DNA from 2 places in the Lactococcus sp. genome. Region 2 is predicted to be linked to the other one. Evidence: riboswitches for the same ligand, from Rfam matches in the RefSeq annotation. Region 2 holds a riboswitch; the other holds the start of a gene.

Evidence for each region. A riboswitch is a leader RNA that binds a small molecule or an ion and turns the genes downstream of it on or off. The one in region 2 is predicted to bind FMN.
Region 1: it holds a riboswitch for FMN, as region 2 does, so the genes downstream of both, ribD (bifunctional diaminohydroxyphosphoribosylaminopyrimidine deaminase/5-amino-6-(5-phosphoribosylamino)uracil reductase RibD) here and RSC39_RS06200 (ECF transporter S component) in region 2, are expected to answer to the same signal.

Annotation. Positions count from the first base shown of each region.
Region 1 is NZ_JAVXIY010000006.1:34,838-41,101, reverse strand. It holds gene RSC39_RS07005 (bifunctional 3,4-dihydroxy-2-butanone-4-phosphate synthase/GTP cyclohydrolase II) at 1-858, opposite strand, end outside; gene ribE (riboflavin synthase) at 870-1,517, opposite strand; gene ribD (bifunctional diaminohydroxyphosphoribosylaminopyrimidine deaminase/5-amino-6-(5-phosphoribosylamino)uracil reductase RibD) at 1,517-2,605, opposite strand; FMN riboswitch at 2,785-2,901, opposite strand; gene RSC39_RS06990 (magnesium transporter CorA family protein) at 3,098-4,003, shown strand; gene parC (DNA topoisomerase IV subunit A) at 4,029-6,264, opposite strand, start outside.
Region 2 is NZ_JAVXIY010000005.1:71,114-77,377, reverse strand. It holds gene xerD (site-specific tyrosine recombinase XerD) at 1-206, shown strand, start outside; gene RSC39_RS06215 (segregation/condensation protein A) at 237-965, shown strand; gene scpB (SMC-Scp complex subunit ScpB) at 958-1,524, shown strand; gene RSC39_RS06205 (pseudouridine synthase) at 1,511-2,230, shown strand; FMN riboswitch at 2,329-2,465, shown strand; gene RSC39_RS06200 (ECF transporter S component) at 2,580-3,200, shown strand; gene RSC39_RS06195 (ABC transporter transmembrane domain-containing protein) at 3,351-5,168, shown strand; gene RSC39_RS06190 (ABC transporter ATP-binding protein) at 5,152-6,264, shown strand, end outside.

The sequences.
Region 1 (6,264 bases), on a different contig from region 2:
TCGTCCCTCGGCATTTATCTGTGTTAGAGCTTGTTCTAATTGTTCACCACAATCACATTTCATTGAGCCAAAAGCATCTCCAGTCAAACATTCCGAATGAACTCGGCAAAGCACTGCTTCTCCCTCTCCAATGTCCCCCTTAACTAGGGCGACATGATGCTCACCATTTGTTTTATTGACAAACCCAAAGATTTCAAAATAACCATATTTTGTTGGAAGTTTCGCTCTGGTAACTTGCTCAACCAGTTGTTCATTTTGTTTTCGATATTCTTGTATGGCCTTGATTGTAATAAAATTCAAGTCCCATTCTTTTGCTTTTTCTTGAAGTTCTTCTGTGCGCATCATGCTGCCATCTTCGGCCATTATTTCAACACAAACTCCCACTTCCTTTAGACCAGCAAGTCGTAACAAATCAACTGTTGCTTCTGTGTGTCCATTGCGTTCTAAGACTCCATTTTTCTTTGCAATCAGAGGAAAGACATGACCAGGTCTTCGAAAATCTTCGACTGAACTTTCTTCATCAGCAAGTTTTCTAATAGTCAGCGAACGGTCAAAGGCTGATACCCCTGTACTTGTCTCTACATGATCGACAGAAACAGTAAAAGCTGTCCCGTGGTTGTCTGTATTTCTCTCCGTCATTGCTGACAAATGCAGACTCTTAGCATATTTTTCACTCATCGGACTACAAATTAATCCCTTTGCCTGACTGGCCATGAAATTTATCTTTTCTGGACTAATCATTTCGGCTGCACAAATCAGATCTCCTTCATTTTCTCTATTCTCATCATCAGTGACAATAATTATTTCACCTGCTTTAAGGGCTGTTAAGGCTTCTTCTACTGTATTATATTGAAACATTTTATCTCCTCTTAAAATCCATAATCAATTATTTTATCCTTTGTCAGCAAGGAAGGCCCTGTAAAAGAATCTTTCCCAGTAAGTAATTTTTCGATATATTTACCCAATATATCGTTCTCCAAATTAACTTTATCTCCAACCTTCTTTCCAGACAATATGGTCTCTTTGATAGTATGAGGAATTATTGACACACTAAAAGATTTTGAAGTCACATGAGCCACCGTAAGACTGATGCCATCAATCGTAATAGAGCCTTTTTCAACAACATATTTCATTAAGTCTACAGTTGTTTGAACTTCAAACCAAACCGCATTTTCTTCCTTCTTGATTGATAAAATCTTTCCTGTGCCATCAATATGCCCTGAAACAATATGCCCGCCAAATCGACCATTTAGAGCCATTGCTCGCTCTAAATTAACTTTACTTCCTACTTTTAATTCCCCTAAATTTGAACGCTTGAAACTCTCTGGCATAACATCTGCTGTAAATTCTTTATGATTAAATGCGGAAACAGTCAAACAGAGACCATTTGTTGAGATAGAATCCCCAAGTTTTAAATCTTCGAAGATGCTGGAAGCTCGAATGCTTAATTTAGACGACTTATCTCTCTTTTGAATTTGAGTTACTTCTCCTATTTCCTCAATAATTCCTGTAAACATTAAATGAGCTCACTTTCTAATAATATATCTTCTCCTAAATAGACCACTTTCGGTCGGTCTAGTAAATAGGCTTGATTGGGATGCTCTACTCCTTGTCCTTCAACAGGACTTCGAGCTTCTTTCCCACCAAATATTTTAGGGGCAATATAGGCCTGAACTTTTTGAACAATTCCTGCTTTTAATGCTGAAGCGTTGAGTCTTGCTCCCCCTTCTAAAATAAGACTATCAATTTCTCTTTCTCCTAACTTAGTGATTAAATCTTTCAAATCCAAATGTTCAGATATGGAAGAAACTAGTAAAATCTCACAACCAGCTTCAATAAAAGCTTGATGTTTTTGAATGTTTTCATTTGAGGTAGCAATGATTGTTGGAATTTTAAATGCAGTAGAAACAATCTTAGACGTAAGAGGAGTTCGAAGTTGAGTATCACAAATAATTCTAATTGGATTTATCCCATTTTTTATTCTGGCAGTTAATTGTGGGTCATCTTTCAGAAGTGTTTCAACACCAATCATGATTGCCATGAAACGTGAACGGTCTTCATGTACCTTTTGTCTTGCTTTTTCACCTGTAATCCATTTGGATTGACCTTTATAAGTCGCAATTTTTCCATCAAGAGTCATCGCATACTTCATCATGACGTAGGGGGTTCTTTGAGTGACGTAATGAAAAAAAATCTTATTTAAGTCTTTGCACTCTTTTTCTAGAACTTTTAATGAAACATCAATTCCAGCTTTTTTCATTGCTTCAATTCCCTTACCAGCTACTAAAGGATTTGGGTCTAGACTCCCAATGACTACACGCTTCACTTTATTTTTGATGATTGCTTCAAAACAAGGCGGTTGCTTGCCTTGGTGGGCACAAGGTTCTAAGGTCACATAAATGGTTGACCCCTTCGGTGATTCTATACAAGATTTAAATGCATTGATTTCCGCATGTGCTTCTCCATATTTCTCATGATAACCTTGACCAATAATTCGACCATCATTGACAATAATCGCTCCTACTTGAGGATTTGGATTAACGTTTCCCTCGCCTTTTCGAGCTAGTAGGATTGCTAAATTCATAAAATGCTCATCATTTTCCATCCATTTATCCTTTCTAAAAAAAATAAGCCCCAAAATAATATTTCAAGGGCTTAGGATAATTTTCTATTTTATTCAAGCAAAAAAACAGCTCAAAAAAAACCAAAAATGGAGTGAATTAGATAGATTCACTCCAGAGTTTAAGGCTAAATAGACATAATACTATCATGAGTATTATGGGTTTTTATCTTCTTTCATCCAGACTATACTGTCGGCCTCGGAGTTTCACCGAATCATGCTGCTAGCAGCTCGCGGGCTATACCGCCGGTAGGGAATTCCACCCTGCCCTGAAGATTTATTAAATTGTAGCTAAAGTATAGCATTTAATTTTAAAGATTGTCAAGATATAAAAACGTATTCTTTAAAATAATTATTTTGAAGGTCCTATCAAAAGTCTAATGATATATTTATTTATCAAATAATATTATATTTATATATTTGCTCAAAAATTACAATTTTGCTAAAATGGCTCTATTAGAACAATAGGATAATATCATGCAAGAAATAAAAATAAATGATCAGCTCACTTGGCTTTCTTTTAATGTTGAGGACCTTAGAAATACTTCTGAGCTTGCTACTTATGGCATTGACCTAGAAACACTTCAATATGCCGAAGATAAAAACGAACGTCCCCATACAGAATTTATTCCTGACAGCCAAGACTTTGTGCTTATTTTTAATAGTTTAGATTTACTCAAGTCAGAAGCTCATTACAAGACAGTTCCCGTTACCTTTGTAGCACAAAAAAAACGATTAATTACACTCTATCATCCAGAAAATGAATACTTAATTAATCAAATAAAAAGTTATTGTTTACAAAATAAGCCACAAACGGTCTATCAACTTCTTTTTATCAGTTTATTTTTAATTTCCGAGGCTTTCTTTCCTTATTTGGAAAAAATTGATAAGTCTAAAGAAGAAATTAATCAAAAATTGCGTGAAAAAACAACCAAGAAAAATTTGCTCGCACTTTCTGATATTGAAACGGGAATGCTCTACATTGTGTCTAGTGCCAATCAAAATACTTTACTACTTGAGCAGCTTAAAACTAAAAGTATTTACAGACAGTTCAATGAAACTGAAAAAGAACAGCTTGAAGATGCGATAATCGAAGCCCAACAGCTTGCAAGTATGACTCAGCTCAATGCACAAATTCTTGAACAGTTGGCCGGAACTTATAATAATGTCCTTAATAATAATCTAAATGATAATATGACGACCTTAACTATCGTATCAGTTCTTTTAGCTGGTTTGGCCGTCATTACTGGTTTTTTTGGAATGAATGTTCCGCTTCCGCTCACTCATCAAAAAGATGCTTGGGTCTGGATTATTGGCGCATGTATCATTCTTTGGCTACTATATGCCGCCCTCTTTCGTTATATTATTGGTCGAAGACAATAAAAAAAATCAGCAAAAGCTGATTTTTTTATTTTATTTTTACGCTTGCAATTTTTTCAAGGTCATCAGCAATTGGATGTCCATTGCTTGTTCGATCTGATAATGATAAATCGCACAAATTAATATCATATTTCTTGCCAGTCTCACTGATAACTTCTAATACTTGTTCATCAGTTTCTTTTGTCGCTGGTGCTTTAGCTTGACTGAACAAATCTAATTCTTCGGTCAATGCTGATAAATCAGCAGTTGACTTGATTAAGCCAGCCGCAAATACGGTATGGTTATTTGTCTTCAATGTTCTTAAAACTTGAAGCCCTCGATTTGCTCGTGATGTGGCTGGAATATCCTCTGTTTTAACTCGTTTGATAAATGCCCGTTGAGTCAACAGATACCAACTATTTGAGTTGACAAAGAAAGCTGCTTTTATCTTATCATCATTTTTAAGATTCATTGCCTTCACACCTGCTGCTCTAGCACCCAAGACTGGAACATCATCAAGATTAAAGCGGAGGGCATAGCCATTTTCAGAAATAAGCATGAGGTCAGTAAATTGAACAGGACTAATGAGCACAACTTCATCATCATTTCCTTTAAGTTTAGCATAAGGAGTTGATTTCGAGCGGTAAGTTCGCCATGGTGAAAAACTTTCACGTTCAATTTGTTTAATTTGTCCATTTCGTGTAGCCACGACTAGATTTTCACCTGCAAATGCATCAACAATTTGAACATAAATTACTTTTTCATCAGATGAAAAATTAGAAAGACTTTGTGACAAATGTTCTCCAATATCCTTCCAGCGAACGTCAGAAAGTTCATGAATTGGACGGTAAATCACATTACCAAGATTTGTGAAAATCAAGAGATGTTGTGTTGTTTTAGCATTAGCATAGTAAAGCAACTCGTCATCATCACGTTTCCCGATTTCTTCAAGTGCTGATGAAGCAAATGACCGAGGTGATGTTCGTTTGATATAACCTGAACGAGTTACTGAAACGACAGTATCTTCAGCGACAATCAATTCACTAGCTTCTATCTCAATGGTTTGCACTTCATCTTGAAGTTCACTACGGCGTGGTCTGGCAAATTTTTTCTTCACTTCACGCAGTTCGCGCTTCATTAAATTAAAGAGTGTCCGTTCGTCATTAATAATTGCTTTAAGTTCGAGAATTTTTTGTTCTAACTCTGCTTGTTCATTTTGCAAAGTGACAATGTCGGTATTTGTCAAACGATAAAGTTGTAAAGTAACAATAGCTTCGGCTTGTTCTTCAGTAAATCCAAATGAAACTTTAATATTTTCTTTAGCGTCTGCTTTATTTTCAGAAGCACGAATCGTCGCCACCACTTCATCTAAAATGGAAACCATACGAATCAATCCTTCAACTAAGTGAAGTCTTTTTTCCGCTTTATTTAGGTCAAATTGCGAGCGTTTGATGATGACATCTTCCCGATGTTTTACGTAAGAACGTAGCATTTGCAAAACGCCGGTTTGGACAGGTGTCATGTTGTCAATAGCAACCATGTTAAAGTTATAATTCACTTGTAAATCAGTATTTTTAAACAAGTAATTTAAAACAAGTTGACTATCGGCTTCTTTTTTCAATTCAATTGCAATCCGCAATCCTTCGCGGTCAGATTCATCACGAACTTCAGCAATACCTGGGACTTTTGCATTGACACGAACATCATCAATTTTCTTGACCAAATTTGCTTTATTTAATTCAAATGGAATTTCAGTGACGATAAGTTGCTCACGCCCACCTTTCATTGGTTCAATATCAACTTTTGAACGAACAACAATGCGGCCTTTACCTTTTTCATAAGCTTTTCTAATCTCGCCTTTCCCTTGAATGATTCCGCCAGTAGGAAAATCGGGTCCAGGTAAAAATTCCATGATTTTGTCAACATCGACTTTAGGGTGGTCAATCATGTGAATGGTGGCATCAATCACTTCGCCAAGATTATGAGGAGGAATATCCGTGGCATAACCGGCTGATATCCCGGTTGAACCATTGACTAAAAGATTTGGAAAAGCAGCTGGTAAAACGGTTGGTTCTTTCTCTGTATCATCAAAGTTCCAAGCCTGACTTACGGTATCTTTCTCAATATCTGATAAAAGGTAACCAGAAATTTCTGAGAGACGAGCTTCTGTATAACGCATTGCGGCAGGTGGATCACCATCCATTGAACCGTTATTCCCGTGCATTTCAATTAAAGGTTCGCCCATTTTCCAGTCTTGACTCATCCGAATCATCGCTTCATAGATT
Region 2 (6,264 bases):
TTAAGGCCATAAAAAATGCCGATGAATTATTTGCAAAATCTCGCCAATTCCTATATACAGAATTAAAGAAATTCACTAATTATTCTTCTAAAGAGATTAGGGAACAGTATATTTTGCATCAGGTAAAAGCGGGAAAAACAATATATGAGTTGGCTAACTTACTTGGCTTAAGTACAATTACTACCTTAGAAAAATATTATAGATAGGATTTTTACACTATTTTAATTATGTAAATTATGATCAAAGAAATCAATATAAAAATTAAAAACTTTGAGGGTCCGCTTGATCTTCTCTTACATTTAGTTAGTCAGTACGAAATGGACATCTTTGAAGTCCCTTTAGTACCGGTGATTGAACAGTACCTTATCTATATCCAAACGATGAAAGAACTTGAGTTGGAGTTGGCTGGTGAATATATGCTGATGGCAAGTCAGTTGATGTTGATAAAATCAAGAAGACTTTTGCCAACGGTGACCGAAACTTTTATAGAAGATACCGAGCAGCTTGAATATGATTTATTAGCTCAAATCGACGAATATCGGAAGTATAAAATGCTTTCAGAGGATTTGGACGAATTGCATCAAGAACGTAGTCATTATTATTCTAAATCGAAAACTGAAATCATCACAGATGAGACAGTCTTATTGCAAGATAAAACGGCATTGGATTTGTTCTTAGCCTTTAGTAAAATTTTGGAATTACAAAGGCAACAAATTGAAGATGATAATACAATGATTGCAGCTGAAAAATTTACGATTGCGGATAAAATTTTTGAATTAAATCAAAAATTTACAGAACAAAAAATATGTAAATTTACAGATTTATTTTCAGATAAAACCAATAAAGATGAACTCGTCACAACATTTATGGCTCTTCTAGAATTGATTAAAAATCAGCAAGTTTCTTTTTCTCAAGGAGAGCTCTTTGGAGAAATTATTTTAGAAAGAAAAGAAATTAGTGAATAAGACAGCGACATGTGAACTTTTACTTTTTGTATCTGGAGAAGCTGGTTTAACATTGACAGAGTTGTCATCACTGACAGAAATGTCTAAACAAGCTTGTCAGCAACAAATTGATTATTTGAAAGAAAAATATCATTCTGATAGAGAATCAGCTTTGACAATTATTGAAACGGCTGGAAAATATCGTATGGCCACAAAAGAAGACTTTTCAGAGATTCTTAAAAATTATGCGAAAACTCCACTTAACCAATCTTTGTCAAAATCTGCTCTTGAAGTTCTTTCAATAATTGCTTACAAACAACCATTAACGCGTATTGAGATTGATCAATTACGCGGAGTTAACTCGTCAGGTGTTTTATCTACGCTTCGTGCTTTTGATTTAGTTGAAAAAGTAGGGCAAGTTGAAGCACCGGGACGTCCTAGCCTTTATGCGACTACTGAATTTTTCCTAGATTATATTGGTATCAATAATTTAGAAGAATTACCTGAAATTGATGAGTCAAGATATGTGGCAGAACAACAAACCCTATTTAACGAAAGTGAAGAAAATGAGAATCAATAAATATTTGGCCCATGCAGGAGTGGCAAGCAGACGTAAAGCAGAAGAACTAATTTTGGCGGGAAAAGTGACAGTTAATAATGTCCCGATGACAAATTTAGGTTATCAAGTTTCAACTGGAGATGTCGTCGAAGTTAATGGAGTGGCAGTTTATAATGAAGAACCTGTTTATTATCTATTGAACAAACCAAGAGGTTATATTTCTTCTGTCAGTGATGATAAAGGACGTCAAACGGTGATGGATTTAATGCCTCAAGTTAAAGAACGTATCTATCCAGTAGGGCGTTTGGACTGGGATACTAGTGGCTTACTTTTACTCACGAACGATGGGGAATTCACAAATATGATGACTCACCCAAGTCACGGTGTTGATAAAGTTTATGTGGCCAAGGTTGAAGGACAAGCGAACAAAGAAAACTTGCGTCCCTTAACACTTGGAATGACGATTGAAGGTAAGAAAGTTAGCCCGGCTCGTTATGAAATTATCAAACAAGAAAAAACAAAAAACCATTCAATTGTTAGCTTGACGATTCATGAAGGTCAAAATCATCAAGTTAAGAAGATGTTTGCTGCTGCTGGACTTCCAGTACAAAAATTAAGTCGTATTCAATATGGAACACTTACATTGGATGGACTGCCTACAGGACAATTCCGTCGTTTGAGTAAAAAAGAAGTTTCTCAATTGATTAATGCTGCGCAAGGAAATTAAGCTGATTATTATAAAAGACAATTCTGGTAAAGAGTTGTTTTTTTATTTCTTAAGCAAATCTTATTCTTGATAAGCAAACTATTTTTGTGCTATAATGAGATTATCTTCAGGGCACCGTGTAATTCGGGACCGGCGGTAAATAAGGCTTTGACCTTATGACTCCGCGATTCGCTACGGCGATTGAAGCAGTGAAACTCTGCTAGCGACAGTAAAGTCTGGATGGAAGAAGATGAACAATTTTTGCAGAGTAATCGACCTTGGTCGGCTTACTGTTTTTAGCTAAACCAAAAATGTCTATCAACTTCCTCGAAATTTGAAGAATTATTTTCTCATATTTGGAGGTTTTTTTATGTCTAAAACACGTCGGATGGTATTAATTGCCATGCTTGCTGCATTATCAACAATTTTATTGTTGCCAATTTTGCAGTTTCCGTTATTGCCTGGAATTGATTTTATGAAAGTGGAACTTTCAATCATTCCTGTACTTATAGGAGTCTTTACTTTAGGATTGGGTGATGGATTTATTATCCTCTTTATTCGCTCTGTCTTATGGTATCTTCTATTTAATCAAGGCCCATCAACATGGATTGGAGTTCCAATGAACTTTGTTGCTCTAGGAATTTTCATGGCCATCGTTTGGTTCTTTACAAAGAAGAAGTTTTCAATTAAAAATTATACAGTTGGGATTGTCTTAGCGACTATTGCTTCAGTCCTTGTAATGATGGTATTGAATGTTTTCTATGCTCTACCATTATATCGCCTGGCTGCAGGATTTGATGTTGACAAAATTTTTGCTGGAGCAACACATCTCTTTAACATGGGTTCGCTATCAGTTACTTTAAATCCAACTTACCTCTTAACAGTTGTTTTACCTTTCAATGCCTTGCAATATATCATTTTTGCCCTTGTTTTCGGCTTGATTGTTACTGTATTCAAAAAAAATAAAGTAGTTAAGTTCTATAATGCGTAAATAGCTTATAAAAAGAAGTCTCACTTTTTGTTGAAACTTCTTTTTTTTATTAAAAATATGGGCAATAATGGTTTAAATAGTCTGTTTTAATCGCTTTCTTTATGGTATACTAATATTTAGAATATTATATAATAAATTGGAATAAACTGTATGAAAATTTTTAAAGATTTGTGGTGGTTTTTTAAGGCAGAGAGAAAAGGTTATGGCGTTGGTCTATTGGCCCTTTTTATTGTCTCTTTGACACACTTGATTCCACCTTTAATTATTGGAAAAATCATTGACCATATTGTTAAGCGAAACTTGACTTTATCTTTAATTCTGAGTTTTTCTGGTATTTTACTGTTGACGGCTTTTGTTGAATATGGCTTTCGTTTTCTTTGGTCAACAAATATTTGGGGCGAAGCTTTTAAACTAGAAAAAATTATCCGTAGTCGTCTTTTTAGACATTTCTTGCGAATGGACACCCTTTTTTATCAAAGAAATCGAACGGGCGATTTGATGGCCCATGCGACGAATGACTTGCAAGCGATACAGAGTGTTGCTGGACTTGGGGTTTTGACTTGGGCGGATTCTTTAATGACGGGCGGGATGACAATCATCGCCATGCTTTTATTTATCGACTGGCGTTTGACGATTATTGCTGTCCTTCCTTTACCTTTGTTAGCGTTAGTATCTAAAATTTTGGGAGACAAAATTCATGTGAGTTTTGAACACGCTCAAGAAACATTTTCGGAAATGAATGATAAAGTTCAAGAATCAATCACAGGAATGAAAGCAATCAAATCTTTTGGCGAAGAAGAACAAGATATGGCTGATTTTCAAGATAAATTGGATAATATTGATAAAGCCTTTGTTCGGGTCAATTGGATTGATTCAATGTATGACCCTCTAATTACTCTGATTGTCGGATTATCTTACACTCTGACAATTCTTTTAGGGGGATATTATGTTGTTCATCATGTCTTAACCCTTGGTCAACTGGTTGCTTTTGTGACTTATATTGGAAATTTAGTTTGGCCGATGTTTGCAATTGGTGTCCTCTTTAATGTTATTGAACGTGGACGAGCTTCCTATAGTCGAGTAGATAAATTATTAGCTCAAAAAGCAGAATCTAAGATTTCTGAGGGGACTTTAAAAATGCCCAAAGAAGGTGATTTATCTTTTGATATTGAAAGTTTTACTTATCCGAATGAAAATGAAGGACGAAATCTGGAGAAAGTTCAATTTAATTTAAAAGAAGGTCAAGTTTTAGGTTTGGTTGGGCGGACTGGTGCAGGTAAATCAACAATCATTAAACTTTTAATGCGAGAGTTTGACCATTACAAAGGACAAATCACCTTTGCTGATCAGGATATAAAGAATTATCAGTTAGATGAGTATTTGCCAGCAATTGGTTATGTTCCACAAGAACATTTTCTATTTTCGATGTCTGTCAGAGACAATATTCGCTTTGCCAAGATATCAGCGAGTCAAGAAGAAGTTGAAATTGCAGCCAAAACGGCTGGAATTCATGATGATATTATTACTTTTCCTGAAGGATATGACACTTTGGTCGGTGAGCGTGGGGTTTCGCTTTCTGGTGGACAAAAACAAAGATTATCTATTGCGAGGGCACTGCTTATTCAGCCTAAATTATTGATTTTAGATGATGCATTATCAGCGGTTGACGCCAAGACCGAACAGTTGATTTTGTCAAACTTGAAGGCTCTGCGTCATGAGAGTTCAACACTGGTTGTCAGCCACAGATTGTCATCAGTAATGGAAGCTAATGAAATTCTTGTTTTAGACGAAGGAAAAATTATTGAGCGTGGTCTGCATGAAGATTTGGTGAAAACAGGGGGCTGGTATGCTCAAATGTGGCAAATGCAACAAATTGAAAGTCATTTAACAGCCACTGATAAAGATGAAAATTTACTGACAGGTTCGTCAGTAAATCGGGAAGGAGAAGAAAATGGAGAAATCTACTGACAAAATGTCTGTCAGAGAAAGTTGGCAAGTTTTTAAATTTATTTTTAAATTCTTACTTCCTTTCAAAAGGTATTTTATTTGGGCTTTTGTTTTTAGTGTGATTACAACAGCTCTGGCTTCACTGATGCCTTTTGTTTTATCAGTTTTTATGGATTCTTATTTGACTCCAATGAAGGCAAATGACCAGATTATTTTCTATTTTGCAGGACTTTATCTGCTTCTAGCAATAATTAATTCAATTGCTTTCTTTTTCAAATGGAATTATCTTCAGAATGGTTCAATTTTTGTCAATCAATACATTCGTAAGAAAGTTTATGGAAAAATTCATCAGCTAGGTATGAGATATTTTGATCAGAAGCCAACAGGCTGGCTGATAACCAGAATTACAAATGATACTGATTTATTTGATTTCTGGCAGACTTTATTTAATGCATTGACAAGTGTTCTTTCGATTGTCATTGCATTTGTTGCTTTGTTTGTTATTGACCACAAAATTGCTCTGGTAATGTTGTTGATTTTGCCATTATTGATTTTGGCAGTTATCATTTATCAAAAAGTGAGTACAAAAGTTTACCAAGCCATGCTTGCTAAACGTTCAGAGTTAAACACGAAATTAAATGAATACATTTCTGGTATGAGGATCATTCAACAGTTTCGTCAAGAAAGTCGTTTGGGAAATGAATTTGAAAAAACAAATGATGAATACTATGGTTATAGAAAAAAAGTCATTCAAATTAATGGTATTTTGCTGAGTCCTCTGGTAAACTTCTTGATGGCAATTTCTATTGTAGTAGTCTTACTGATGTATTCTAATCGGAGTTTACATGCAGTGGTTGAAGCAGGATTAATTTACGCCTTTATCAGTAATGTTCAAATTTACTTTAATCCTATTTCAGGACTAATGGATTCTTTGTCAAACTTTTCAAATGGTTTAGTGGCTTCTAGTCGAATTAAAACAATTATGGAAGAACAGGAATTTGCCCCAAAACAAGGAAATGAAAGTTCTGTCAGCCAAGCTCCACTGATTGAGCAAGGAAAAATTGAATTTCGAAATGTCAGTTTTTCTTATGACGGAGAACATCAAGTTTTGAAAAAT